Aridibaculum aurantiacum: one gene and its partner. The protein of the gene in region 1 interacts with the protein of each later gene in a pairwise test. Links are inferred from orthologs where the notes say so. Each region holds a gene or a part of one and is shown on either strand. Other genes may lie near its edges.

Region 1 (3,289 bases):
CATAGTTTTATTTGATACAGCTAACCGCTCGAAGCTATACCCGCTTACGCTTACAAGGGCAGTAGCTTCTTTGCGAACAGGTATTCTTACAATAAAAGAGTTATGGGAGCATTATACAAAAGCTCATGTTTTTGTGTATACACCTGCGTACCTGTCTCCGCTGTATGATGAGATACCTTTAGGTGATACACTGTTCATCGATGGAAGCATTTTACCAGATAAACAATTTGTTCAAACAGTAAAGTCTTTGGCAATTGGTGAAGCATTAACTGATGATATAGGGCTTGTTGCCGGAAGAGTTGAGTTAGATGCTGTGCCTGCTTTTGGTGATCCACCGCAGCAGCTGTTTTCTATACATCGTACAATAGATGCACCTCCACGACTTAATTCACCATCTCAATTATTTCAGAACAATGAAAGCATGATCCGTGCTCATTTTGAAATTATCTGCAAAGGAAGGATAACAGTGCCTGTACCTGAAACGGTACAGGTTATTAAGCCTGCCAATGTTTTCATAGAAGAGGGCGCACAACTTGATTTTTGCACTCTAAATGCAAGTGCCGGACCTATCTACATTGGGAAGGATGCATTGATCATGGAAGGATCTAACATACGTGGTCCTTTTGCTATGGGTGAAGGTGCTGTTTTGAAAATGGGTAGCAAGATCTATGGTGGTACGACATTAGGTCCATACTGTGTTGGTGGCGGCGAAATAAAGAATAGCATTTTGATGGGCTATAGCAATAAAGCGCATGATGGCTACTTGGGCGATAGTGTAATAGGCGAGTGGTGTAATTTAGGAGCAGGCACCAGCAACAGTAATATTAAGAATACAGCTACAGAAGTGAAGGTTTGGGATTATCACACACTGAGTTATATTCCTTCAGGTTTGAAATGTGGATTGATAATGGGAGACTACTCGCGAACAGCAATTAATACTTCCATCAATACAGGAACTGTTATAGGCGTATGCTGCAATGTATTTGGTGAAGGATTAACACCCAAACTAGTTCCTGATTTTTCCTGGGGTACCAAAGGGCTTAGCAGGTACGAATTTGATAAAGCTGTACAGGATATAATGAACTGGAAGCGAATGAAGAATAAAAGTTTATGTGAAGCCAAAGTGAAGGTTCTCAAACATATCTTTGAACATAACAACCTTCCCCATGAAAAGATTTGAATATAAACTACTGGATGTCCCAACCAAGTTCTCGTGGAGTGGGGGCAAAATCAACTTACAAGAACTAACCTCCAAGCTTAACCAACTTGGTGCACAGGGATGGGAGGTGGTTAATACTACCGATACTAATATGACGCATGGTGCTACTCGTGGGCTTGTGATCATACTGAAGAAGGAATTAAGCTAAGTGATCAATTAATAAATCAATTATTAGATATGCGTAAACAAATTGCTGCCGCCAATTGGAAAATGAATCTTACTTACCAGGAAGCTGAAACCTTGCTTCACCAGGTAGTAAAAAATATACCTAAGCTAGAAGACCAACAACATGTGGTTTTTGCTGTACCTGCTCCATATCTTGATCTTGCACAAGATGAGATTGCACCTAAATACCAGGTGTATACAGCAGCACAGAATGTTTACACTAAAAAGTCAGGTGCATATACGGGTGAAATATCCGTTATTATGCTTAATAGCCTTGGTGTGGATCATGCTATTATAGGTCATAGCGAAAGACGAGAGTATTTCAATGAAAGCAATGAAATGCTTGCTGAAAAAGTACAGGTGTGTTTAGAAAATAATATTACTCCAATATTTTGTTGTGGTGAAGCACTGCAGGTAAGAGAAGAAAATAAGCAGAATGAGTATGTAGCAAAACAATTGGAAGAAAGCTTATTCAGGTTGCCTGCAGATCAGCTACAGAAGGTGGTAATAGCTTATGAGCCAATTTGGGCTATAGGCACAGGTAAAACTGCTACAAGCGAACAAGCACAGGAAATGCATGCTCATATTCGTAATCACATTGCCAAAACTTATGGATTAAATGTGGCCAACGAAATTTCAATCCTTTATGGAGGTAGTGTAAAAGGAGCTAATGCAAAAGAGATCTTCGGCCAGCCTGATGTAGATGGTGGCTTGGTTGGCGGTGCATCATTAAATGCAGAAGAATTCCTGCAAATAATAAAAGCATTGAAATAATTTTGTTTTGGATTTAAATTAATAAAGCCCGGACACCCGGGCTTTATTTTTAATTATTCTCTTGTTGTTACTTTAGTTTTAGTTATTCTTTTTCTTCCTGGTTGCTTTTTGTCTTTACTGCGACCAATCAGGTAGCCTGCTCCTGCACCTACAGCGCCGCCAACTAATGCACCTTTGCTATCATTCTTACTTATTGCTACACCTGTAGCTGCGCCTGCTGCACCACCTATAGCGGCACCCTTAGCTTTATTACTCCATCCTTTTCTTGTCTTTGTTTTTACTTCCCTTTGTTGTGCGTTCACATCTTCTATACTAAATGTGCTAATTGCAAAACCAAGTCCTAAAAGAAACAGATACTTTTTCATAGCTACTATATTTTAAATGAGTTTATTCAGCTGGGATACGTTCAGCTTTGAATGAGCAGGGTTCTAAAACTATGCCACTACGGTAGGAGTTGAATTTATAACAAGCATTGTATTAGCAGCAAAAAAATATAAGTAAACATTAAACCTAGTGGATTAAACCTTGTCCTATAGTGGCTGCATGTAGCTTTTAAAATCCATTAATCAAAAAAATCATCTTATGAAACACTTGTCAATTTTTGCAGTTATTCTTTGTTGCCTGGTTATTGTTTTTGCATGTAATAAATCATCTGAAAATCCTTCTTCCTCATCTTCTTCAAATGTTCAGATCAGGATGACGGATGCTCCGTTCGATGCAGAAGAGGTAAATATTGATCTACGGCAAGTTAGGATCAAATACAAAGGAGATAACAGCTGGGATACTTTACAAACTAATGCTGGGGTGTATAACCTGTTGCAATTTCAGAATGGCTTAGATACATTAATAGCTAGCGGTAATATACCTACAACCAGCACCATTAAGGAAGTAAGGTTTGTACTTGGTCCTGATAATACCATTAAAATAGATAATGTAGTTTATCCGCTTACCATTCCCAATGGTTCTGAAGACGGTTTAAAGATTAGAGTGAACAAAAAGACTTCAAGATCTATAGAAGATATACTGATTGATTTTGATGCAAATTTATCCATACATAGAACTGGAAGCGGACAATATATCCTAAAGCCGGTTCTGAAATTGAAGTAGAAATCCAATGTCCGAAGAATGCTT
Region 2 (3,137 bases), 1.3 Mb from region 1 along the record:
GCCAAATTCACCTCCTGTCCATAAGTCATTCCCTGAAATGTATTGCTGCAAAAGATTAGGCGTATCAATGCCACTTACTTCGTATCCAAGTATAGCGCCTTGCATAAAATTCCACCCGAGGTGCAACATGATAGCAAAGGCTAAGTTTCGCGTAAAAATGAAGTTGATACCAAGTAGTACACCTGCGAGAAAAACATTTACAATAGGTAATATACCTGCATTGGGATTGGAAGCATGCACAACTGCAAATAACACAGCAGATATAATCAGTGCAGTGTATTTATTTGCACTTTCCATCAGGTTGTAAAGAATATAACCCCTGAACACAATTTCTTCGCTAAAGGAAACCATCAACATTAGTCCCAACTGGATGAATAAACCAGTGAAGTCTGTACCCACACCGGTATAAACCAATTGATGTGTTACAAGTAAAACGATGGTGCCTATGGCCAATAGCGTGGTGGATGTGAATAATCCCATTGCACCATCTTCTTTATGTTTTTTCCATTCTAATCCCAAAGTAGATAGAGGCTGACGGTCTATATGTTTTTTAGCCAAAACGGTAAGACCTATGAAAGAAGCGGCAACTAAAATATAGGAGATAAAGAACTTGGTATCGTTATCTTCTATTAGCGTGCTTATATATTCAGATGCAAGAAAGCTTACGGAAAAAGCTACCAGCATCAACAAGATGAAGTAGATTATAACGCGTAACCATCCTTGTTTTATAAGTGGAGCCTGCATAATGGTAGATGAATAAGTGTAGGTGTTATAGATTAATTTGCCCCAAAATAAATGATATGTTACAGTCGTACAATTTTACATGTTCCGAAAGGTTCATGCGCTATGTACAGGTAGATACGCAAAGCGATCCGCAGAACATGGATACTCCTTCTTCTGAAAAGCAAAAGGATCTTTCGAAACTGTTAGCCGAAGAATTGCAGGCCATGGGTATAGCCGATGCGCATACTGATGAATATGGTTATGTATATGCTACCATTCCTTCTAACACTGATAAAGATGTTCCTGTGATTTGTTTTTGTAGCCATGTAGATACAGCACCCGATTGTAGCGGAACAGGTGTCAAACCTATTCTTCATAATAATTATAATGGAGAAGATATAGTACTGCCTGCTGATACAACACAGGTTTTGTCTGCCAATGAATTTACTTACCTGAAGGGGCATATAGGACATGATATTATAACTGCAAGTGGCGATACTTTATTGGGTGCTGATGATAAAGCAGGAGTTGCCGAGATCATGGACATGGCCAATTATCTGGTTACACATCCTGAAGTAAAGCATGGCACCATCAAGATATTATTTACACCTGATGAAGAAGTAGGACGTGGAACAGTAAAGCTGGATATGCAAAAGCTGGGTGCAGATTTCGGATATACTCTAGATGGTGGAGAAGAGGGTACACTGGAAGATGAAACTTTTAGTGCTGATGGTGCTGTCATCACTGTACATGGTGTAAGTGCACACCCGGGTTATGCAAAAGGTTACCTGGTTAATGCTTTGAAGATAGCAGGAGAAATTTTAGCATCCTTACCTGCAAAAGAATTCAGCCCTGAAACAACAGAAGGTCGTGAAGGTTTTGTGCACCCTGTTCGCATGGAAGGTCTTGCAGAAAAGGCAACCATAGAATTTATAGTAAGAGATTTTACAAGAGAAGGGTTGAAGGCAAATGCAGAGCGATTGCAAACAATTGCTGAGCAGGTGTTGCAGCGTCATCCAAAAGCAAGGATGGAGTTTAAAGTAACAGAGCAGTACCGAAATATGAAAGAGGTACTTGACCAACATCCACAAGTGGTGGCACATGCAGAAGAAGCATATAGAAGAACAGGGCTAACGGTGCGCAAGCAAAGTATACGCGGTGGCACCGATGGTAGTAAGTTGAGCTTTATGGGGCTTCCTTGTCCGAACTTGTTTACAGGTATGCAAGGCATTCACAGCAAGAAAGAATGGATAGGTGTAAAGGATATGCAGAAGGCAGTAGAGGTACTGGTAAACCTGGTGCAGGTATGGGAGGAAAGGTCTTAAAGTAAAATGTAGTTACTGGTTGTTTTGATCAGGAGGTGACTGAAGGTACTTGCTGTGTATGTACTTTAGAGTTCTGCGTACCAACATAAAACTTGTATAGCCGACCAGGCAACCAGTAACTGCTCCTATAATACCGCCTGCTACAGTGATGGTTGAACTTGATACTTGCAGATCGAGCATTAATGTAAAGAGGCCAAACAGGAAGATGCCTGCTATAGAACCGAATATAGTTCCGCCCGTAAGGAACAAGGTTTTGAAGCCACTGGTAAACGACTTGTTGTACAAACCAACCAAGGCAGAAGTAGAGATCACACCAATACTTACAAAGCCAATTATCAAAGCAACGAGTACAATAAAAACGAGCAGTCCTAACAGAAAGAAACCAGCCATAAAACAAATAGCTGCAGTCCCGAACAATAGCAGGAAGATATTGAATTCGTCATCTGGCTTATAGCCACCTGCATCCAATGCAAGTTGAGTAGTGTCGTAAACATCTAGTTTTTGTACTGCAGTGTCATTACCAAAACTTGTAAGCGCTATACAAGTAATAACGATCAACAGGAGAAGCTTAAGCAGTTTGATGTGCATTGGTTGTTGTTTATAAGCATTGGTAAAGCTGCTATCCTCTTATTGAATGGCCAGCCAATCCTTCGCATTCTTAAAGAGCAGCATCTCTTTTACCCCCGGTTCCAAAGTCATTTCTTCTATCAACTTTCCAGGGTGATGTTCACCAAGAGGAAAAGGATAGTCGCTGCCAAGGCATATTTTGTTATTGCCCATTACATCCAGCAGGTAATGCATTGTTTTAGGATCGTGCACCAGGCTATCAACCCAAAAGTGATCAAGATAGTTGCGTGGAGAAACAGGGTTGTCAACAGCAACAAGATCTGGTCTTACATCGAAGCCATGTTCTATTCTGCCTAGCGTATAGGGGAATGAACCGCCGCCATGTGCAAAGGCAACGCGCAGTTTTGGAAACTTCTCAAACACACCACCAAAGATCATAGAACATATAGCTCTTGTAGTTTCGGCTGGCATACCAACCAGCCATGGCAGCCAGTACTTTTGCATCTGCTCTTCGCCTATCAT

What was found.
Region 2: the proteins of tpiA (region 1) and pepT interact in binary tests that used the Escherichia coli proteins (3 or more experiments, as listed by UniProt). The link is inferred for Aridibaculum aurantiacum from one-to-one orthologs.

What each region holds. Positions count from the first base shown.
Region 1 is NZ_JAFEWC010000001.1:2,615,893-2,619,181, reverse strand. Bases 325-3,277 are described here. They hold tpiA (triose-phosphate isomerase), read left to right. Parts: upstream 325-1,396; coding sequence 1,397-2,158; downstream 2,159-3,277. Other genes in these bases: J4N22_RS10960 (DUF4382 domain-containing protein), read left to right, coding at 2,741-3,265; J4N22_RS10965 (glycine zipper domain-containing protein), read right to left, coding at 2,212-2,523; J4N22_RS10975 (DUF4177 domain-containing protein), read left to right, coding at 1,167-1,367; J4N22_RS10980 (putative sugar nucleotidyl transferase), read left to right, coding at 325-1,180. Outside these bases: more of J4N22_RS10980, read left to right, coding at 1-324. UniProt on the Escherichia coli protein: Involved in the gluconeogenesis. Catalyzes stereospecifically the conversion of dihydroxyacetone phosphate (DHAP) to D-glyceraldehyde-3-phosphate (G3P).
Region 2 is NZ_JAFEWC010000001.1:1,322,473-1,325,609, forward strand. What follows is about bases 124-2,924. They hold pepT (peptidase T), read left to right. Parts: upstream 124-800; coding sequence 801-2,048; downstream 2,049-2,924. Other genes in these bases: J4N22_RS05415 (CPBP family intramembrane glutamic endopeptidase), read right to left, coding at 124-744; J4N22_RS05425 (hypothetical protein), read right to left, coding at 2,061-2,636; J4N22_RS05430 (amidohydrolase family protein), read right to left, coding at 2,676-2,924. Also shown: more of J4N22_RS05415, read right to left, coding at 1-123; more of J4N22_RS05430, read right to left, coding at 2,925-3,137. UniProt on the Escherichia coli protein: Cleaves the N-terminal amino acid of tripeptides.